Regions from separate parts of the Shewanella algidipiscicola genome, predicted to be linked through region 1. Evidence: predicted binding sites of a transcription regulator. Region 1 holds the regulator's gene; each other region holds the start of a gene.
The links. The regulator sigma-54, encoded in region 1, starts transcription at its own class of promoters, with help from an activator protein. The targets are predictions, from matches to a motif close to GTTGGCACGNNNNTNGNNT.

Region 1 (5,729 bases):
GTTCTGCTTCGTCGTGGGTTTTTCTTAGCTGTTTGATGATAGCTTTATCACTTAATTTCTCTGCCATCGCGGCGAGAGTGCTAAGGTGTTGCTCGCATTGCTCTGCGGGAACCAGTAATGCAAAGAGGATATCGACCGGCTGATTATCAATTGCATCGAATGCAATTGGCTCCGCACATTTAATCAATACGGCGACGGGTTTCTCAATATTCGTCAGCCGTCCGTGAGGGATCGCGATACCATTGCCTATACCTGTGCTGCCCATTTTCTCTCTCGCCAAAAGGCTTTCAAAAATCTCTTGAGAGGAAAGGGTGGGGTACTGGACAGCGGCCAAGTCGCTGATAAGTTCCAGTACCTTTTTCTTACTGCCCGGAGTGGCGCAGGTTGTGCACTCCGGCCGCAGGATGGTACTAAGTTCCATCGTTAATGTTTTGTTAGCTTCTCTTTATGTTTAATGACCTGACGATCTAATTTATCGATCAGGGAATCTATCGCGGCATACATATCCGCGTGCTCTGATGTTGCAAATATTTCTCCACCACTAAGATGTAACTTTGCTTCAACTTTTTGCATCAATTTTTCGACATTTAATATCACGTGGACATTATTGATCTGATCGAAATGCCGTTCAAGCTTTGTAAACTTTTCTTCAACATAGTTGCGCAGAGATTGGGTGATCTCAATGTGGTGCCCAGTCAGATTTATTTGCATAAAGTGATTCCTCCGGTTTCCAGTTGTTGATTATAAGCTTTTACGTTGATTTGACGGCGGTATAAACATCGCCTCACGATATTTTGCTATCGTGCGTCTAGCGACTTGAATACCTTGCTCGGCTAACAGTTGTGCCATTTTACTGTCACTTAAGGGTTTCTTTTGATTTTCTGCGGCGACTAGCTTCTTAATAAAAGCGCGGATCGCAGTAGAAGAGCATTCGCCACCATCGTCGGTCCCAACATGGCTGGAGAAAAAGTATTTTAGCTCAAAAATCCCTCTTGGCGTGTGCATATACTTTTGGGTGGTGACCCGCGAGATGGTAGATTCATGCATTTCGACCGCTTCGGCAATATCATTAAGCACCATAGGTTTCATCGCTTCTTCACCAAACTCGAAAAACCCTTGCTGGAAATCGACAATGCAGTTGGTGACCTTGAGTAAGGTATCGTTGCGGCTCTCTAAACTTTTTAGAAACCATTTAGCTTCTTGCAGGTGACCACGAATAAACTGGCCATCGGCTTGGTTTTTGGTGCTGCGTGCCATTGAGGCATAATGTTGGTTTACATTAATCTTAGGCATACTATCGGGATTAAGCTCGACTACCCAGCGACCTTTTTTCTTGCTAACTGTGACATCGGGGATCACGTATTCATCACGACTGGCGGTAATGGCCAGCCCTGGGCGTGGATTAAGAGTTTGAATCAGCGCTATGGCCTCGCGTAGTTCATCTTCTTTCAGTTTGGTCTTACGCATCAATAGGCGAAAATCTCGCCCGGCAATCAGATCTAAGTAATCACGGATCAAGAGCCTGGCATTGTCGATATGCGGGGTGTCGGAGCTGTATTGGGCCAGTTGGATCATCAGGCATTCGCTGAGGTCTCTGGCAGCGATCCCGATAGGATCGAAATGTTGTATCCGCTTTAATACCGCTTCAATTTCATCGAGCTCGATTTCAGGATCGCCCATGGCTTCAAGAATATCGTCGCAAGTCTGCGTCAAGTAACCTCGCTCGTCTATGGCGTCAATGATGGCGGTGGCGATAGCGAGGTCGTTGTCAGAGAAGGGGGTGAGGTTTTTTTGCCATTCGAGGTGCTCATACAGGCCTTCGCTGGTTTCCCCTTGAAATGGCATGTCATCGTCGCGCATCGCACCAGAGCTGGAGTTAGGTGATGCGGTATAGACCTCATCCCATGTAGTGTCGACGGGCAGCTCATCGGGCATAGAGTCTTGGTTGAGCGCATCGGAGGTTTCTAAGCTCGAATTGTCTTCACTAGAGTCGACTTGCCGTTGCTCATTGTAATCGGTGTCGAAGTTGTCATTACGCTCTTGTTCTGAGTCGATATTGGCGCCTTCTTGCTCCTCGTCTAACTCGAGTAGAGGGTTAGACTCTAGTGCTTGCTGGATCTCTTGCTGCAGCTCCAATGACGACAGTTGTAACAAGCGGATAGCTTGTTGCAACTGGGGCGTCATGGTTAAATGCTGACCCATTTTGAGCTGAAGTGACGCTTTCATCGTACTGCTATTCCCTTGTTTCTAATTCTAAAGTGAGAAAGCTGCCTCCGGTATTAAACCGCTAAGGCGAATGATCTACTTACTAAGGTAAAAACGGTTTCGCCTTTACCTTGAGCGCTAATAACGTTAACTATAGCTTGAATTGTTCCCCTAAGTACACCGCTCGAACTTGTTGGTTATCTAAGATCTCTGCGGGTGTTCCCTCGGCAATCAAGTTGCCGTGGCTGACAATATAGGCTTTCTCACACACATCCAATGTTTCCCGTACGTTGTGGTCGGTGATCAATACCCCAAGGCCACGGTTTTTCAACTGCTCAATAATTTTTTTGATGTCGATAACTGAAATGGGATCGACCCCAGCGAAGGGTTCGTCGAGCAAAATAAACTTAGGGTTGGCGGCTAATGCTCGGGCGATTTCGACGCGTCGACGTTCACCCCCTGACAGTGCCATCCCCTGACTATCGCGGATGTGGGTGATATGAAACTCTTCTAGCAGATGCTCCAACTCCTCTTCGCGCGCATCGTTATTGAGCTCGCGCCGGGTTTGTAATACCGCCATAATATTATCGCGCACCGATAATTTACGGAAAATACTGGCTTCTTGCGGTAGATAGCCAATTCCTTTGCGAGCGCGCAGATGCATAGGATCTAGGGTGAGATCATCATCATCAATAAAAATGCGCCCCTTGTCACTCTGCACCAGACCAACAACCATGTAAAAGGTCGTGGTTTTACCGGCGCCATTAGGGCCCAATAAGCCGACAATCTGCCCTGTACGCACGGTTAAGCTGACATCTTGTACCACGGCGCGGCTCTTATAGCTTTTGGCTAAATTAACCGCTTTTAGCGTCATCTCTGTCATTACTGTTCCTGCTTGGGCTGTTCTTGGGGCTGACTGTTGCTGTTGTCTTGGTAATTTTCAGGCTGAATGATGGTGATCACGCGATCGCTACCTGTGCTTTCGGCTATCAACTGTTGCTGTTCTATGTTGTAGCGAATTTGATTACCCGTGACTTGGCTACCTTCTTGTTCGAGGGTGGCATTGCCGATAAGGGTTAAGGTGCGAGTCGACAGTTCGTAGCGGATCTCATTGGCGCTGGCTGACGCAGGGCGGCCGTTTTCCATCACCTGTGTGTAGGTTGCTGGCTTACCTGTGGCCACTAAGATTTTGCCACTACTATTTTCTTTGGTAAACGCACGTAATTCATCCGCCAAAATTTTAATCGAGCCCTGAGTTACCTCAACTGGGCCATTAAAGATAATCTGATTATTTTTAATATCAGCTTCTTGGCTCGCGGCTGAAATCTTAACCTCTTGCAGCAGGTCAGTTTCATTCGCCGCACTCTGCAAGCTCACCATGGTTAACAGGCCTGCAAGAATAAGATTATTTAGTTTCATATGTTCCTTCTACCTGGCTCGTCAGTCGTACTTTTTGTGCATTGAGATCAGCATATAAGCCTTTGCCAGTAATTAAAAAATCGTTACCGGTGATCCGAATGGTTCGATCGGATGTCATGATCATGGTGTTGAGATCCAACTCCATATAGTTAGTTTCTATGGTTTGGATGGGCTCTTCAGGGCTAATGGCGTCAATAATGACATTATTTTCTAAGATGACTCTGCCACTGTCTTTGTCTAATGTACCCCTAGCCGAGCGTAACCGCCACTGTGCATCGCCGTTATCGGGATAGACCAGATAGATGGGCTGGGTAAAATAGGTGATATTACGCTCGGCATAGTGTTCCATATGGCTAGCCGAGACGCGGCTATTAAGCTTACCTTGCTCGTCGTATTGCACACTATTGATGTTGTTAATCACATAATCTGGACGATCGGACGCGTCGAGCAGCAATGCTTGTGAGCCGTGCTTGGACTGTACCTGCCAATAGAGTATTAAAGCGGTACCAAAAAACGCGATAATCGCCAGGGTGACTCTGTTCATATGCTCATACCGTGGGCCGAGTCAAACTTATCTTGGCTCAGCAAAATCAGGTCGGTTAATTCACGTAGCGCGCCGTGGCCGCCTTTAATATGAGTGACCATATCGGCATGCTGTTTAACATAAGGGTGACCATCGGCGACACACACCGACAAACCGACTTGTTGCATCACGGGGAGGTCGACCATGTCATCGCCAATATAAGCCACCTGTTGTGGGCTGACTTGGTAGCGAGCTAATAACTCTTGATAGGGAATGAGCTTGTTGTCGACACCTTGATAAATGTGGCTAATGCCAAGGGCTGTCATACGGTCTTCGACAATTTTTGATTTGCGTCCGGTAATAATGGCCACAGGAATATCGCTAGTCAGTAGCGAGCGAACGCCATAGCCATCACGAGTGTGGAAGGTTTTCAGCTCGTCGCCAGAGTTGCTCATGTAAACTAGCCCGTCAGAAAACACGCCGTCAACGTCACAAATCAGCAGTTTAATCTGTTTAGCCTTTTGCCAGACTGAGTCAGTGATAGGGCCGTAAAAACCTTGATGCGCCATGTTAAATCACTCCTGCTTTAACCATATCGAGCATGTTGAGTGCGCCAATGGGTTGCTGTTGAAGGTTAGTTACAATTAAGCCATTAATCTGCTTTTCTTCCATTATGTTAAGCGCCTCAGCAGCTAAAATACCGTCGGTAACGGTAACGCAGCCTTGGGTCATGACTTCGCTGATGGCGGTGGTTCTAAGGTCGACTTCAGCATCGATCACGCGGCGCAGATCGCCATCGGTAAAGATACCAACCAATACAGCATTGTCATCGATTACTGCGGTCATGCCGAGACCTTTCTTAGAGATCTCATATAATGCGTCGGTAATGCAGATGTGTTGGGGCACTATGGGAAGCTCATCGCCTTGGTGCATCACATCGCTGACTTTTAGCAGCAATTTACGCCCTAAGCTGCCACCAGGGTGCGATAGTGCAAAATCATCTTTAGTAAAGCCTCTAGCCTGCAACAGTGCCACAGCAAGTGCATCGCCCATCACCAAGGTCGCTGTGGTGCTGGAGGTCGGCGCGAGCCCAAGTGGACAAGCTTCTTCTGGCACTTCGATGCACAGGTGTACCATAGCATGTTTTGCCATATTGGAGTCGGGTTTGCCTGTTACCGCAATCACTGGCAGCCCCATGCGTTTTATCACTGGCATTAGGGTTAAAATTTCACTGGCTTCCCCAGAGTTGGAAATGGCAAGAACAATATCATTTTCACTCAGAACGCCGAGATCGCCGTGGCTGGCTTCGCCGGGATGCACAAAGAAGGCAGGGGTGCCAGTACTGGCTAAGGTGGCAGAAATCTTGTTGCCGATATGGCCTGATTTGCCCATGCCCATCACGATCACTTTGCCGGTGCATTTCAGAATTAACTGGCATGCTTTAGCAAATTCGCTTGAATCGACATATTGATATAGATTATCGAGGGCATTACGCTCGATATCGATAACATTGCGCCCCCATTGGCGTAGTTGATCTGCATCTACCATCTTGTTCTCTCTATTAAAAATCAGTTTGGGCCAG
Region 2 (5,729 bases), on a different contig from region 1:
ATGACAGGTTAGATCAATTTATTTAAAAATTTTTAGATTTTTATTTTCAGTTTTCTTTTGCACTGCCGTCTTATCTATTGTGAATCACGATGAAACATTTTAATTTCTTGGAGAATACACATGCTTTCAGTTCATACTAACTACGCTTCACTGGTTTCACAAAATGCGGTTACTAAGAGCAACGATCTACTGACTAACGCTATGGAGCGTTTATCTACTGGTCTTCGCATCAACAGCGCATCTGACGATGCTGCAGGTCTACAGATTGCTAACCGTATGAATGCTAACATCCGTGGTATGGAAACTGCTGGTCGTAACATTTCTGATGCGACCTCTATGCTACAAACTGGTGACGGTGCCCTAGAAGAGTTGACTAACATCGCTAACCGTCAAAAAGAATTGGCAACTCAAGCAGCCAACGGCGTGAACTCGACAACTGATATGGCTGCACTTGATGCAGAATTCCAAGAGCTAGTAGCTGAATCTACTCGTATTATGGGTGAAACTACCTATGCGGGTAACGATCTAATGGCTAAGCTAACTGGTGGTGTTCAGTTCCAAATTGGTGCAGGTACTACTGAAACACTAACAGTAAGCATGACAGCTCCAACTGCCCTAGCTGGTGATTTAACAACGACTGCTGGTGCAACTGCTGCAATTACAGCGATTGATACTTATATCGATGAAGTGGGTGTTGCGCGTTCTGAGCTAGGTGCTAACATCAACCGTCTAGGTCACACTGCGGCTAACTTAACTAGCATCACTGAAAACACCAAGTCTGCTGCTGGTCGTATCATGGATGCCGATTTCGCCACTGAATCTGCAAGCATGACTAAGAACCAAATGTTAGTTCAAGCAGGTACCACTATCCTGTCTTCTGCGAACCAAAACACTGGTTTGGTTATGGGTCTATTACGTTAATTGTAAGCACCTTAACCATCAAGGGGCTGCGGCCCCTTTTTTTATCCCCTTAAATTGACTTTTCTCCCCCTGCCTATTTCAGCTCCAGCCCGTTTCGGTCGCCTATTTGAGCTATCCACAACGATTGTTGCTACCCACTGAGCGCGTTGGCGCGGAAGCATTACTTCCCTTTGTGTGACAGCAACGGAAGCCTCCTAACCTAATAGGATCTCGCTTCTTTTAAAAATATATTAAAAACAAATAGATAAATCTTGGTACAAGGTTTGCTTTAAGGTTATCAATAAGAGGATTTTTTCATGATTTCAGGTATGAGTGCGGCGCAGTTTTCCGAACAGCTGATTATGGTTGAGCGTGCGGGAAAAGATGCCCTATATAAGAACAACCTTAACACCTATAACGCCAAGTTAGATGCCTATAAATTGCTTGAAAAAAGTATGGACAAGCTAACGGCTAAGTTAACCAGTTTCGACACTGAGGCCTTTAAGGGTAAAACCTCGAGTGTCAGTGACGACAAAGCCACAGCGACGGTGACCGCCGATGCCCCTAAGGGAAATTATGAACTGCATATCGAGCAGTTGGCGCAGGCGCAGCAATTAACCAAGACTTATGCCTCAGAAGATGAGTTGTTGCCGGCTTCAGGTGTGTTTAGTATTCAGCTGGGTAGCGATCCTAGTCAGCGCTTAGAGATTGATCTTGCCACGGTTAATAGTGGCGCGCCCATGACGGTGGCGCAGTTACGCGATGTGATTAATAAGCACCCAGATAACCCAGGGATGCAAGCCTCTTTGGTACGCACTGGCGGTCAAATTGAGCTAATGATGTCGGCGACCGAATCAGGTCTAGCTAACAGTTTAACCGTTGAGCTTGATGGTGTTGATTTTGGTATGACTGAGCGCCGCGTGGCGCAAGACGCCAAGTTAACGCTCAATGGTATCGATATCACCAGTAGTAGCAACTACCTCGAAAATGTGGTCGATGGCGTGAGCCTAGAGTTAACCAGTACCCACGGCGCCGGTGAAAGCAGCTGGGTTAAAATCGAAGAAGATTTTGAAGGTACCGAGACAGCGGTGAAAGACTTTGTTGCCGCCTTTAATACCATGTTGCAGCAGATCAATCAGCTGACTCGCTCGATGGGCAGTTCGGTGATTGAGGAAGACAGTAAGAAGGATAAAGACGACAAAGATGATAAAGATGAAGTGACTACTACAGTAAAAGAGGCCCAAATCGGTGTCTTGAAAGGGGACTCTTCTATTCGTCAACTACAAAGCCAGATGCGTGACTCGATATTTGCCAGTGCGCCAAACGGCATGCGTTTATCGGATATCGGCATTGAATTAGATCGCTATGGCAAGTTGAAAGTCGATGAAACTAAGTTGACCGATGCGCTGAAAGGCGATGCCTCTGCCATCGAAGCCATGTTTACCGATGCTGGCAGTTATGTCGACAGACTCGAAAAAGTCATAGAGCCCTTTACCGACTTTAAAGGGCTGATGGACCTGAAAAAAGATACCCTCGATGGCCAGATAGACAGAGTCAACGAGAACATGGAACGTCACGATTATCAGATGCAGCAACGTTACCAAATTTACTTGGCCCAATTTACGGCCATGGAAGCGACTATAAACCAGCTGAGCGCAGCCAGTGGTTTGTTTTAAAAGGAAAACAGTATAAATGTTAAATGAGCACGATCCCTTTAATGCGTATCAGCAAGCCTCTTTAGATGCCCGCGTTGCCGCTGCGAACCCCCACGATATGGTTCGTATGTTACTGGAGGGCTTGCTTGAGGAGCTAGAGCGCGCCGCAGGGCACATGGAGCGAAAACGATATGAGGCTAAGGGTATTAGCATCAATAAGTGTCTCAATATTGTTCATGGTCTCGACTCCATGCTGGATCTCGAAAACGGTGGTGAAATTGCCACTAGCCTAAATCGCCTGTATGACTACTGCAGTCGCCAATTAATCAGTGCTAGCGTCGAGAACAGCGCCGAAGCGCTCCAGCCAGTAACCGAGGTTATTACCAATGTCAGAGAAGGATGGGCCAATCTCAATTGAGCAGTGGCACCGCTTTGGCGTAGCGTTACGTCAGTATGCGGACCAAGGCGATTGGGAGAAGGTGACTCGGGTCAATGCCACGCTAATCAGAGCGTTGACCAAGGCGGGTACGGCGAGCAGCGAGGCACAACGACAAGCCCGTGCAGCTCTAGGACAGATCCATGCTCAAGTCTTGCGTGAATTGGAGATGGCGCGCGATGAACTCAGTGTAGAGATGCAACGCTTTAAACAGCAACAGCCGGGACTTGCGGCCTATCAATTAACCCTAAGCAGCGGAGCTGTTGATGATATCTGATTTTATAATGGCGCGACCCGTTGCGGCCGAGGCGAGTGGTAAGGCGGCGAGTGTTACGGCTAACACGTCAGAGCGCGAGGAGATGCCGCAGTTTGCCTTATTGCCTACCGATAAGGGTACGCTAGCGCAAGGTGAACAAACAGACATCGCTTTAACCATGCTTGAGCAGGCATTAGCTCATGAGTTGAGCGACGATCCTATGTTTATGGGCGAGATGAGTTCAGTTAGCATGACCTCAGAGAACGCGGCGGCAGTTAGCATGAACTCTGTGAGCATGGCTGCAGTGAGCATGACCCCTGTGAATATGGCATCAGCCAATGTGAGTTACAGCGGCCAGCTTAATCCTGAGTTGCTGTCCCCACACAGTGCACCATTGGCCAGTGTTGTCACCACGGCAAGCCCTTATGCGGCGCAGTTGGGATTTTCAACCGCCATGGCTGACGGCGGCAGCGATATGGTAATGCGGTTCGCCGCAGCGGGCAGCGATAGCGCCACACAGGCCAACGCCTTGGCGACTTTGGTCAATCCTATGAAAACGGCAATCAGTATCCCAGTCGGTACGTTGGCCAATCAGAATCAGGCCCACACAGTGACGGCTGTGGACAATGGCGGCGTGGCATTACCGGCGTCGCTGGTTAAAGGTGGTGGCCCTGGGGCCGAGTTTATGCCACTAGCCAACATGAACCTAGCGTCAAGCACGAGTGCTTTGCCTGCAACTGGCGTGACTACGCTACGCAGCGACCCCAGTTTGTTGCCTGTAATGGCCGAGCTTCGTCATGGAGAGGCGTTGGATATTGCCAGTCAGGCCACGCAGCAAGCGGGTCGGCAAGGGGCCAATGTGAGTCAGTGGGGGCCTGTATCGGTTAGCCCACAGGCCAGTGTTGCTCAGCAGGCACATGAGATGCTGACCCCGATGCGTGAACAGCTGCGTTTTCAGATTGATCAACGCATTAAACACGCCGAATTACGCCTCGATCCTCCCGAGCTTGGTAAAGTTGAGCTAAATATTCGCCTCGATGGCGATCGTCTTCATATTCAAATGCATGCGGTCAATCCGGCAGTACGTGAGGCGTTATTAACCGGGCTTGAACGACTACGCAATGATTTAGCTCAAGACCATGGCGGTCACATTGAATTAGATATTGGCCAAAGTGGCAGTGGCGGCGAGCAGCAGCGTCAACAACAGAGCGCAGGCTTAAACACCCCAAGCATCAATGGGCGTGATTTTGAGCCGAGTACCGAAACTGAGATGTCGGCGCAATTGCATCAGCATCAATTGAATTTATTGGCGTAATGCCGGAGTAATTGCATGGCACTAGCGAAATCGAGTGTAGTTAAAAGTTTAGCCATTATCTGTGTTTTCTTTGGATGGACCGCAGGTGCTTTATGGTTGGGTTGGCAAGGTCCTGAGTTAACTAAACCCTATCTACAACCTGAAGAAGAGCCGGTAAAGGTCGCGAAATACTATCCATTAGAAAAGTTTATCATGTCTATCCCGGGCGATAAGTACCCTCACTATATGTTGCTTGAGATGACGGTAAAGAGCCACAACCCGCTACTCGAAAGCGTGTTACTCGAGGCCGATCCAGTGATCCGTAACTCATTAATGAAGATGTTTTCGCGCAAAACATTTCAAGAGTTAAATGATCGAGATCAACTCGAAAGCCTACAGTCTGAAGCCTTAGTGATGATAGTGAAGGTATTGTCTGAAAATGATTTTCAGTCGGATATCGACGAAGTGCTCTTCACCCGTATGGTGCTCCAGTAAAGGGTCGACAATGAATACTGACGGGCAGCTAGCCTACCAACAAGTGTGCGATGAGCCACAGCAGCGCATGAGTGAAGCGCAGCTAATGCGCCAGTATTTACCTTTGGTAAAACGCGCCGTATCTCAGTTACGCAGCCATTGCGGTGCCATGTTGGCCATAGAAGATATGGAGCAGATTGGCATGATGGCGCTGCTGGAGTCGTCTCGGCGTTATCCGGGAGAGTATGACAACGGTTTTATCTCTTTTGCTGGCCAGCGCATTCGTGGCGCGATATTAGATGAGTTGCGCCGTCAAGACTGGCGTCCGCGTCCGGTGAGGCAGCAGGCCCATGAGCTAAATGATGTGGTACGTACGTTGAGCCGTCGTCTTGGACGAGAACCTAAAGATCTGGAAGTGGCCGCCGAGATGGGGTTGAGCCACGAAGCCTATCGTGAACGTCTTTATGCCTCGCAAGCTGAGAGCATGAAGAGTCTTGATGAGATGTTGAGTCTAGGTAATGACCCCATTGCTGGGGGGAATAGTGTCGACCAATTTATCCTCAAAAAGACATTAATCAAAGCCATGGCAAAATTAAATGAAAGAGAACAGCTAATCCTGTCGCTTTACTATCAACATGAGCTCAATTTGAAAGAGATTGCCGCGACCTTGGGGTTAACCGAGACCCGCATCTGTCAGCTGCATAAATTGGCCGT
Region 3 (5,729 bases), 770 kb from region 1:
CTCAATATCAGAAATAATTAATGGGAGCTCATGAGCCACATTATCCATATTTTCCGCCATCGCCTCTAATTGGTTGAGAGCATCACGGCCATCTTTAGCGGTATCGATTTGCAGGTTTAATGACTCAAGCGCCCTAATTATTTGCTTTCGTGCAACCGTTGAATCATCAATCACCATAATATGATAGTGGCGGTCTCTATCTATGGTTAACTTATCATCCATTTCTTGGCTTATCTGCGTCTTAACGGGTGAGATCTCATCGAGGATTTTCTCCACATCAAGGATCTCAACCAGCTCACCTTCAATCTCGGTGACGGCAGTTAAGTAAGAATACCGCCCCGCACCTTGCGGTGGTGGCATGATGGCTTCCCAGTTCATATTGATGATGCGCTCAACAGATTTAACTAAGAACCCCTGTACGCTGCGATTATATTCAGAAATGATAATAAAACACTCGTCGGTGTTTTCAATCGGGCGACCACCCGTCGCTGCGCTTAAATCAATCACAGAGATCGTCTTGCCACGAATATGAGCGACACCTCTAACCACTGGATTTAGCTTTGGTAACGCGGTTAATGGAGGGCACTGTAGCACCTCTTTAACTTTAAACACGTTAATACCAAATCGTTGCCGACCGTTTAATTTGAACAGGAGAAGCTCTAAGCGGTTTTGCCCCACGAGTTGAGTGCGTTTATTTACTGAATCAAGAATACTCGACATAATGCCTTTGCCTTGTGAAAGCTTCCCCACCCATAGTTACTATAAGTATAGGCATGCTAATTGCTTTAATAAATTTGAATGATAACCAGGCCCAAACTCGTCAAATTTATGACACTAATTTCTATGAAAAAAATGTCTAAAGGTACGGGCCACAACGAAGTATAGGTGCAATCTGGCCGTTCAAGCTAGTCTAATCATTATGAAAGTAAATACTGTGTACTTTTTCATCGCTTTACTCTTCTCTTGCCCAAGTTTCGGTGCAGATGAGCCAAGTGTACCCTCTTTATCGACGATATCACGATTAGCTATAGCGGCAATTGAAAATAAAATTGAAGCCCCAAGTGATGCAAGGGTCAATATTACGCCGCAAAGCTTAGACACCAGAGTCAGCCCACCTGCTTGCAGTTCAGCGCTAAGCGTTGAGGTCGCCAGCGATCGCGCAATAGGCCGTAATAACACAGTTAAAGTCAGTTGCGAAACCCCAGAGCTACAATACCCTTGGCAAATTTACATATCGGTAAGAGTCGACATTCTTTACCCTGTGGTTGTGGCCACACAAACCTTGGGGCCAGGCGAGCTAATTGACGCGGAGCAGGTGACGCTCGCCTATGTCGAGCAGAGTAATTTACGTGGCCAACAATTTGATGATCCCGCACAGGTCACAGGTACCCGAGTAAAACGTAGAATTGCCGCCAATCAAACCCTGTTTAGCAGTAACCTTTGCTTTGTATGCAAAGGCGACATGGTGTCTATTTTTGCCCGCACGGCCAATTTTGAGATAAAAACTATCGGTGAGGCCTTACGTGATGGTAACTTAGGCGATAGAATTCAGGTTAGAAACAGTAACTCACAGAAAATGGTAGATGCAAACGTTATCGGGGTCGGCGCGGTTGAGGTTAGGATGTAGTACCACATGACCCACTCGATGGGCATTTTTTATTGATCACCAGCAAATTCTCCTAAAGCTTTAACAGTGAACGCCGATATACAGTTATGTTGATCTCACTAAGTAACGTTGGAACCTATTATGGCTATAGATATAAAGCATATAAATACAAGCACTAACAATCGAGTCGCCACGCCGACAACCGATAAGTCATCGGCAAAAAACCAGGCCGTATCGCCCGAAACCACTATGGCTAAAACCGTAAAAAGTGACTCGGTATCGATAACGCCTCAGGCGCAGCAACTGCAAAGTGCCCAAGCCAAATTGAACAGCTTACCTGAAATCGACACTAAAAAAGTCGAACAGATCAAAGCGGCCATTGCTGAAGGTCGCTACAAAATTGATGCCGACAAACTGGCCAGTAATATTGCGCAGTTTGAAAATGAACTAAAGGATCTTAATTAAGCTGTTATGAACTCAATAATCGACATCATCGCTAATCAACATACGTTATTAAACGACTTAAAACGCCTTATCGAAGCGGAGAAAGTGGCGCTTATCGCACAAAGTGCCGATGAGTTGCTAAACCTAGCGACAGATAAAGCTAAGTTGTTAGATGAGATCAAAGCAGTCGATGTACGATTATCAGAGCACCCTGACAGCGGAAAACTCAGTAGCGATGCTAAGCTACAAAAATTAGTCGAAATTACCAAACAAGTGTTAGCCCAATGTAAGACGCTTAACGCGCAAAATGCGACATTAATCGAACACAGCATGGCCAGTATCAATCGCTTTTCTCAAGCCTTGCAAGCCAGTCGAAACGCATCCAGCCTTACCTACGATGGTAAAGGTAAAACCTCAACAATTTCGACCTTAGGCAATAACCTTAAAGCGTAGACGGATTCTTGTTACGCTAATATTACAGCAGACACTCATTGTGGCATCAGGTTCGACAATGAGTGTCTATAGCGTTCTACCCAATTCTTAATATCTCTGACGACTGTGTCCATAGCACTACCTCATCCTATCTGTTGCTTGGCTCTTTTGATGCACTATAGCGCTCTATTTGATTAACGACAGCACTCTATAATGCTGAGTTATATCAGCGCCTATCTCACCAGTTTCATGCGTTTCCTATGCAGGAACCGCTGACAACAGACACAAAAAAAGCCTCTGAAATAGAGGCTTTAATAATGGAGTCCTGTTGCAGAGGAAGCTCTATTTAAAAATAAGTCACTTGCTTCACTTTTTGCGGACGATGTTGCTGTTGGTACAAAGCCCACACTTGAGAAAAATCAAGTTCCAGCTCAGTCACATAGTGTTCACCCACAGGGTAACTCTTAACCACTCTGGCACCACGAATGACCCCGGTCACCGACGCTTGAATATTATCATCAGACAACATCCAATCCCTAACTTGGCTCGAGGCCGACAACTGCTGGCCGTACACCTGCTCAGCCAACTCGCGATAAGCTGCGATTTTGGATGCTTGCATCGCCATTAACACGCGCTGCGATTGCTCTTTGGCCGGTTGTGTCGCTAAGGGGGCATAGCCGATAGCGGTTAACTTAGGAAACTGCTCAGGCGCTTCTGTTTCCCACTGAATATATCTATCTTGAGAAGCGCAGCCGCTTAGTGTTAGCAGTAATGCCATTAACCAGACTCTCATTGCATCTCTCCTACCATTTGCATGTTACCCTGCCCCTGCGTGCTGTGACGGATCAACAAGCCTTGCTTAGACTCCACCCGCTCAGACGCCCTAAGATAACCAGGCAATTCAGCCAAGGTGACACTCGCCGACGCAACTGATACCACACGATTATTGGTTACATTCACAATGCGGCTATTGACCACAAGCTCATCAAGCGACAGATTCATGGTCGACACCAAAACATGCTCAACGGGCAAATCGTCACCCAGCTTACGCCAATCACGACTCAATATAAAATCACCACTGTCGGTCACTCGTACACTCTGTGCCACATTGAGATCGACCAAATTAAATTGATGATCATGCATAGCAGCAATTAAACCTTGCTGTAATTGTAACCCCAAAGGATTAGTGCCATTTAAACTGTCTAACAACACTGGCGTTGTCACCAATAACGGATGCTTAGGTGTGAGTTGATCATTTTGCCTAACCAATTCATTAGCCAATTGTTGGCTCAGGTGTAGCACTGCCGATTGAGCAGGCAAAGTATTGCCGCTTGCCAATGACGGCGCAGCGGGCTCATTGCTCGCACATCCCCCAAATAGCAATAAAGATGACAAAAGTATCGCTGTTCGCATCGCTCTGTCCTGTATAACGCTAAGCAAGGCTTAGCCGGAAAAAATGCCAATATAAAATGCCGTTTCAATATGAACGCAAGGCTTGGTCGCCGCCCATTTAAGTTAACTGCTAACTATTTAACCGTTGACGGCGCTGATGCATTAACATCACAACCCGGTCGATACTGACGCAGACGATAACTTTGACTATCGCTATGTCACACGACAAATTCGCGGCGCGTTCGACTGACATAAATTTAAATGCAAATTATGAGCCAATAGCCACTATGGCTTACCCACGTCCCTGTATCGGCCTCAACACGCCAACCTTTAACCCCATTAAGCAAGCAATCGTGCCACAAAGTACATACGGGCATGTATATTGCTTACTATGATGCCATCTGGCTAATATCGCCCAACGACCGCAAATACTGTCATCATTTTGGCAGTTAGTAGCGCAGGTTGTAACGCTTCGCATTGTTATTATTGAAAGAGACTTTTACATGAATCGGCTAACCATATCCTTGCTATTGCTAGGTTTAACCCACCTTAATGTGTCAGCACAGTGGATTGAAGCACATGGCGAGGCCAACGTGCTCAACAACAATGTCAATCAGGCGCGCGAAGAAGCCATACAACAAGCCTTAAGTGTTATCACCTTGCAATCGGGTGGCCAATTTACCAGCATGCAACAGACGCAAAACGGCCAACTGGTACAAAGCCAGTTTTCTATGTCGAACCAAGCCAACATTGCGCGAGTCGAACTACTCAGTGAGCGCATCGAAAACCAACAAATCACAGTGACATTAAGAGCCGATGTTATCGATGGCGCAGAGCAACAGTGCCAAGCGGAACCATTAAAAGCCGCTATTTTAGTGCCGCAGGCATCGATTGCCGATCGTGCGCAGCTCAGATACGGCAATATCGGCCACTTTGAACAGGCATTATCAGAACGCTTAGGAAATATCATTCAGCAGCGCAGCAATGCCAGCCTTGCCAATGTTCACGCCAACGAACGCCTAGATGTTGAGCAGTCCTTAGTGGATGTTCGAGGCTACCGTTTACCCAGTTGGCTAAGCGACATCACCGACAGTCAATATATCCTACTGCCAGCGATCGTCGATATCTCCACCGATCCCGTTGAAGGCGGATTACTAGGCCTTTGGAATAACTATCCACAACGACAATTTCATCTAAAGCTATCGCTGTATCATGGCATCAGTGGTGAGCAAGTTTGGAGCGAGCTATATCATTCATCAGCCCCATGGGAATTTGAGCGACAAGCCACAGTGCCGGCAAATAGTGCCCGCTTTTGGCATTCCAGCTATGGTCAACATATTGATGCCGTATTAGCACAAGCCAGTGCCGATATCGATAAAGTGCTTAACTGCAGGCCACTACTGGGACAAATTGTGTCTAAACAAGACAGACGGGTGATCATCAATCTGGGGCGTAATAACGGTATAAAAGTGGGCGACCGTTTTCAAATTGTATTGCAACAAAACTTACCCGATAGGCTCGACAACATGCGCCCAATTGCCGGGGAAACTCGCGCAACGGTCACCATAGATCAAGTCACGCAGCAAAGTGCCACAGCCTTGCTCGAGCCACAAAATGGGACGCTAAATATACAAGTAAATGACATTGCGATTAAAATGTAGTGGACAAGCGGCCACTAATTAAGCAACTAAATCTAAAGCCTTTTCATCGAGATGAAAAACAGTATAATCAACAGCGTCTCCCTATAGCTCAACAGGATAGAGCAGTCGCCTCCTAAGCGATCGATCGGGGTTCGAGTCCCTGTGGGGAGACCATAAGATAGCCACTAAAATGGTTATCTTATGCATAGATAAAA
Region 4 (5,729 bases), on a different contig from region 1:
AGTAGACTAAGGTTGATGCGCTGAAAGAGTTCGGGTTCTAATTCATTGAGGAAATGCAACATTCCCCAAGGGCCAGCGGCTTCTTCACCGTGAAACCCTGCGCTAATTAACAGTGAGGGCTGCCCCGATTTTTGTGCCGGTGATTGGTACAGATTTAACGGGTAGCGTCCCGCGTCGCCGAGGGTTCGTTCCAGTAAACCTAATCGAGTGACTTGCTCTTTTAAGCACGCGTAAAAGGTGCTGATATCGTTACTCTCGCAACTAAAAATATCGCTCTTCCAAGTGTAACTGGCAAACGGATCACGGCTAGACATAATTGATTCTACTGTAAATTATCGGCCTGCTCATCATAGCAGTTTACCCATAAAGATAAATCCTTTTAAGCAAGATTAGGCCTTAATGGATAATTGTCGACTTAAGGTTTGCATGCGGATGACACTAGGTATGATTGAGGAGGTTCAATTTGACTTATTGTCGGTACCTAGGCGCGATTTCAAGCTATGGCTTTCATGCATTTTTAAGCATGTAGAGCAGTTGCGTTGACGTATGGGTTGAGCAATAAAAAAACCGCCTGAGTAGGCGGTTTTTTAATCGTGTATTGGTAGATTACAAGCTGTAGTAAAGCTCGAATTCAACTGGGTGAGTGGTGCGAGCCACTCGCTCTGCTTCTGCGGTCTTCAATGCGATATACGAATCGATGAAGTCATTGCTAAAGACGCCGCCTTTAGTGAGGAACTCACGGTCAGCATCGAGGTTTTCGAGTGCATTTTCCAGTGAGGTTGCCACTTGTGGGATCTCTGCGGCTTCTTCTGCTGGTAGATCGTAGAGATCTTTATCCATCGCTTCGCCAGGGTGGATCTTGTTTTGAATACCGTCAAGACCGGCCATTAGAAGCGCAGCAAAACCTAAGTATGGGTTTGCATGTGGATCCGGGAAGCGTGCTTCAATACGGCGCGCTTTCGGACTTGGTACCACAGGGATACGGATTGAGGCTGAGCGGTTACGGGCAGAATATGCCAGCATCACTGGGGCTTCAAAATGTGGCACCAAACGCTTGTAAGAGTTAGTGCTTGGGTTGGTAAAAGCATTCAGTGCGCGAGCATGTTTGATGATACCGCCAATATAATACAGGGCCGTTTCACTCAATCCGCCATACTTGTCACCAGCAAATAGGTTAACACCATCTTTAGCCAGTGATTGATGTACATGCATACCACTGCCATTGTCGCCAACAATTGGCTTGGGCATAAAGGTGGCTGTTTTGCCATAAGCGTGTGCCATATTATGGACTACATACTTAAGGATCTGAATCTCATCGGCTTTTTTAGTTAGCGTGTTGAAGCGTGTGGCAATTTCGTTTTGACCGGCAGTCGCCACTTCGTGGTGATGCGCTTCAACGACTTGGCCCATCTCTTCAAGCACTAGACACATAGCACTACGTAAGTCTTGTGAAGAATCAACTGGTGCTACTGGGAAATAACCGCCTTTAACGAATGGACGGTGTCCTGTGTTGCCATCTTCATAATGGGTACCAGAGTTCCAAGCCGCTTCTTTAGCGTCAAGCTTGACAAAACAACCTGACATGTCGGTGCCAAATTTTACATCATCAAATAGGAAGAATTCTGGTTCTGGACCAATCAATACGGTATCAGCGATCCCCGTAGAGACGAGATACTCTTCTGCTTTCTTGGCAATAGAGCGTGGGTCGCGGTCATAACCTGTCATGGTGCCAGGCTCAAGAATGTCACAGCGGATAAGTGCAGTGGTTTCTTCTGTAAAAGGATCTAATACAAAAGTGGTTGGATCTGGCATTAATACCATGTCTGATTCGTTAATGCCTTTCCATCCTGCGATTGAAGAGCCATCAAACATCTTGCCGTCTTCGAAGAAATCGGCATCAACTTGGTGATGCGGAATAGAAACGTGCTGCTCTTTACCTTTGGTATCGGTAAAACGTAAATCAACAAATTTAACTTCAAGTTCTGCTATTTGCTGTAAAACTGATTCTGCTGACATTCTTAAATCTCCGTGTAGGGTAGAGGGGATGCCCTTCTTGTAACATTCAATTTAGCGCTTGGCGCGGTACTGGCCAATATAAAGCTAGACTCGTGCCAATATTCTAAACTGTTGATTAGTTTGAGGTTGTGTGTGAGGAGGTGATGCGCCGCAATTCGGATTGCACTACATTGGTGCGTTATTTGCCTTGTTATGGTGCGTTCACCATCTTGGTGCGCATTGCAACGATCATGATTATTCATAGCTGACTAAAAAATAATCCTGTGCGAGAGTCCTCGTCTAGAGTAGAATGGCACGTTTTTTATTGCAATAGCTATTATTGAAGCTGTTAGTAATACCCCCTATTTTTTTGATGGTAAGAGGTTTATTTGTGTTAGAGAATTTACGTAACATCGCCATTATTGCACACGTTGACCATGGTAAAACTACCCTTGTTGATAAGTTGCTGGCACAGTCTGGAACCCTGGAGTCTCGGGGAGAAGCCGCTGAGCGGGTGATGGATTCGAACGACATCGAAAAGGAACGTGGTATCACGATCCTTGCAAAGAATACTGCCATCAAGTGGAACGATTACCGTATCAACATCGTCGACACCCCTGGCCACGCCGACTTCGGTGGTGAAGTAGAGCGTGTTCTGTCGATGGTTGACTGTGTATTGCTACTGGTTGATGCGGTTGATGGCCCAATGCCACAGACGCGCTTCGTAACCAAAAAAGCATTCGCGCAAGGCCTAAAGCCTATCGTTGTTATCAACAAAATTGACCGTCCAGGTGCTCGCCCTGATTGGGTTATTGACCAAGTATTCGACCTATTCGATAACTTAGGTGCAACTGATGAGCAGCTTGACTTCCCAATCGTTTACGCATCTGCATTAAACGGTTACGCAACTTTAGATCCAGACGAAGCGGGTGTCGACATGACGCCACTGTTTGAAACTATCGTTGAGAAAGTATCATTTCCAGACGCTGACTCGGAAGGTGACTTCCAGATGCAGATCTCGCAACTTGATTACAACTCATATGTTGGTGTTATCGGCGTAGGTCGTATCAAACGTGGTAGCGTTAAGACTAACCAACAAGTCACCATCGTAGGTGCTGATGGTAAGACACGTAATGGTAAAGTCGGCCAAGTATTAGGTTACATGGGTCTAGACCGTACCGAAGTTGAAATTGCTAACGCTGGTGACATCGTAGCAATCACTGGTCTTGGTGAGCTTAAGATCTCTGACACTATCTGTGCAGTAGGCGCTGTAGAAGCACTACCACCACTGTCAGTTGATGAGCCAACATTGACCATGACGTTCCAAGTCAACACATCTCCATTTGCTGGTAAAGAAGGTAAGTACGTGACTTCACGTAATATCCTTGAGCGTCTACAACAGGAATTAGTGCATAACGTTGCACTGCGTGTTGAAGAAACTGACAGCCCAGATCGTTTCCGTGTATCGGGCCGTGGTGAACTTCATCTGTCAATCTTGATTGAAAACATGCGTCGTGAAGGTTACGAGTTAGCCGTTTCGCGTCCAGAAGTGATCATGAAAGAGATCGATGGCGTGATGTGTGAACCGTTCGAAACCGTAACCGTTGACGTTGAAGAAGAGCATCAAGGCGGCGTTATCGAGAAACTAGGTACCCGTAAAGCTGAAATGAAAGATATGCAGCTTGACGGTAAAGGCCGTGTGCGTATCGATTTCGTGATTCCAAGCCGTGGTCTAATCGGTTTCCAAACTGAGTTCTTAACTGCCACATCTGGTACTGGTCTGATTTACCACACCTTTGACCACTATGGTCCATTTAAAGGTGGCGATATTGGTCAACGCGCTAACGGCGTACTGATCTCTAACGCAACAGGTAAGGCACTAACCTTCGCACTATTTGGTCTACAAGATCGTGGACGTCTGTTTATTGGCCACGCTGCCGAAGTGTATGAAGGTCAAGTCGTTGGTATTCATGCGCGTGCAAACGATCTTACAGTTAACTGTTTGAAAGGTAAGCAGCTAACGAACATGCGTGCATCGGGTACCGATGAAGCGCAGGTACTGACTCCACCTATCAACTTAAGCCTTGAGCAAGCGCTTGAGTTTATCGATGATGATGAGTTAGTCGAAGTAACGCCACTGAGCGTCCGTGTTCGTAAGCGTTATTTGACAGAAAACGAGCGTAAGCGCCACAACCGTGGTTCAAAAGACGCTTCTTAAGCCTGAGGTAGCACTTACGAGTCGCTAGCCATTAAGCTTTAAGTATTAAAAAAGCCCTGAGCATGACAATGTTGAGGGCTTTTTTGTCTCTATAGGCGCTTGAGTCCATAAGCTGGATGATGCCAATCAAATAAAGTTAGTCATCTATTGATTGATGCAAAATCGTTAATGTTGATCTCTGAGTTTGTCGTCGACATAAATTGAGGTAACTATTGAGTCTTATTACAAAAATCTTAGTCTCATAGAGTCGGCTGTTAGCCATCAAGCATAATGATGGCGACGATTAGCAGTCTATCAGGCGGCAATGTTGTATTAATCTAGGGCAGCGACTAGGGCATCTTGCTTTCGGCTAACCACTGGGCATACTGTTTGGTGTAGTAGCTCACAATGAGGTCGGCTCCCGCGCGTTTTAAGCCAGTAAAAGTTTCGGTTACCACGGCTCGTTCATCGAGCGCTCCCGCTAGTGCGGCAAATTTAATCGCAGCATATTCACCACCGACTTGATATGCCGCTATAGGCAAATGGGTCTCCTGTCTTAAACGGCTGATCACATCTAAATAAGGGGTTCCTGGTTTGACCATCAGAATGTCGGCGCCTTCGGCCTCGTCTAATGTGGCTTCGAGTAGCGCTTGACGACCATTAGCGTAATCGAGTTGGTAGCCTTTCCTATTCCCACTGAGTTCACAGTCTACAGCGGCTCTAAATGGACCATAAAAAGCAGAGGCAAATTTTGCCGAATGAGCCAAAATGGCGACGTGTTGAAAACCCGCGTCATCGAGTCCTTGGCGAATGGCTTTTACTTGACCATCCATCATCGCCGATGGGGCTAACATATCGGCGCCAGCTTTAGCAGCGGTGACAGACTGTTTAACTAAATTGTCTACGGTGGCGTCATTATCGACTTCGTTGTGGTGCATCACGCCGCAATGACCGTGATCGGTATATTCACAGAAGCAGATATCTGGAATCACCATCATCTCGGGGACGGTCGATTTTATGGTGTTAATCATACGAGCAAGTAGGCCATTTTCATCCCACGTATCGCTGCCTGCGGCGTCTTTGGTGTGTGATATACCAAAGGGCATCACATAGCGAATGCCAAGGGCATATAACTCACGAACTTCATCGGCGAGGTGGCTTTCGGGAATACGGCTGATACCAGGTAGAGTAGCGATCGGCATAGCCTGCTCGAGTTGCTCTTCAATAAAAATAGGGTGGATTAAATCGATGAGTGAAATATGGCTTTCGCGTAATAGATCGCGCATGGCTTCAGAGCTACGTAGACGTCGCATGCGGCGCAGTGGAGGTGTGCTTAACATGGAATAACCTTTATAAACAGATTGGTGAGTGATTGGGTTTATTACAGGAGAAAATCTTCATGCGTTAGTTGCTCTGACTCTGCGTGGAATGCAAGGTTCCACATTCAATTATATTCGATCTGTTTATGTGATCGACTTAGCGTATTTAATGGTTTTAGTCTAATCGAGAGTGAGGTCAATGAGTTAATCAAGGAGGT

Region 2: fliD (flagellar filament capping protein FliD) is a predicted target of sigma-54. The motif match lies at 1,172-1,190, and genes of this name have one in related genera.
Region 3: DN599_RS04355 (FlgO family outer membrane protein) is a predicted target of sigma-54. The motif match lies at 4,136-4,154, and genes of this name have one in related genera.
Region 4: glnA (glutamate--ammonia ligase) is a predicted target of sigma-54. The motif match lies at 2,098-2,116, and genes of this name have one in related genera.

What each region holds. Positions count from the first base shown of each region.
Region 1 covers NZ_OXJV01000001.1:186,063-191,791, forward strand. Annotated here, with positions in the region: gene ptsN (PTS IIA-like nitrogen regulatory protein PtsN) at 1-421, opposite strand, end outside; gene hpf (ribosome hibernation promoting factor) at 424-711, opposite strand; gene DN599_RS00840 (RNA polymerase factor sigma-54) at 742-2,226, opposite strand; gene lptB (LPS export ABC transporter ATP-binding protein) at 2,357-3,088, opposite strand; gene lptA (lipopolysaccharide transport periplasmic protein LptA) at 3,088-3,624, opposite strand; gene lptC (LPS export ABC transporter periplasmic protein LptC) at 3,611-4,168, opposite strand; gene kdsC (3-deoxy-manno-octulosonate-8-phosphatase KdsC) at 4,165-4,716, opposite strand; gene DN599_RS18695 (KpsF/GutQ family sugar-phosphate isomerase) at 4,718-5,695, opposite strand.
Region 2 covers NZ_OXJV01000018.1:286,066-291,794, reverse strand. Annotated here, with positions in the region: gene DN599_RS15185 (flagellin N-terminal helical domain-containing protein) at 121-921, shown strand; gene fliD (flagellar filament capping protein FliD) at 1,218-2,576, shown strand; gene fliS (flagellar export chaperone FliS) at 2,593-2,973, shown strand; gene fliT (flagellar protein FliT) at 2,942-3,268, shown strand; gene DN599_RS15165 (flagellar hook-length control protein FliK) at 3,258-4,562, shown strand; gene DN599_RS15160 (flagellar basal body-associated FliL family protein) at 4,578-5,036, shown strand; gene DN599_RS15155 (RNA polymerase sigma factor FliA) at 5,047-5,729, shown strand, end outside.
Region 3 covers NZ_OXJV01000001.1:954,812-960,540, forward strand. Annotated here, with positions in the region: gene DN599_RS04330 (chemotaxis protein CheV) at 1-720, opposite strand, end outside; gene flgA (flagellar basal body P-ring formation chaperone FlgA) at 920-1,627, shown strand; gene flgM (flagellar biosynthesis anti-sigma factor FlgM) at 1,748-2,071, shown strand; gene DN599_RS04345 (flagella synthesis protein FlgN) at 2,078-2,503, shown strand; gene DN599_RS04350 (LPP20 family lipoprotein) at 2,829-3,275, opposite strand; gene DN599_RS04355 (FlgO family outer membrane protein) at 3,272-3,895, opposite strand; gene DN599_RS04360 (flagellar assembly protein FlgT) at 4,378-5,535, shown strand; tRNA gene DN599_RS04365 (tRNA-Arg) at 5,613-5,688, shown strand.
Region 4 covers NZ_OXJV01000021.1:160,075-165,803, forward strand. Annotated here, with positions in the region: gene DN599_RS18000 (N-acetyl-ornithine deacetylase) at 1-314, opposite strand, end outside; gene glnA (glutamate--ammonia ligase) at 607-2,016, opposite strand; gene typA (translational GTPase TypA) at 2,387-4,213, shown strand; gene hemB (porphobilinogen synthase) at 4,543-5,532, opposite strand.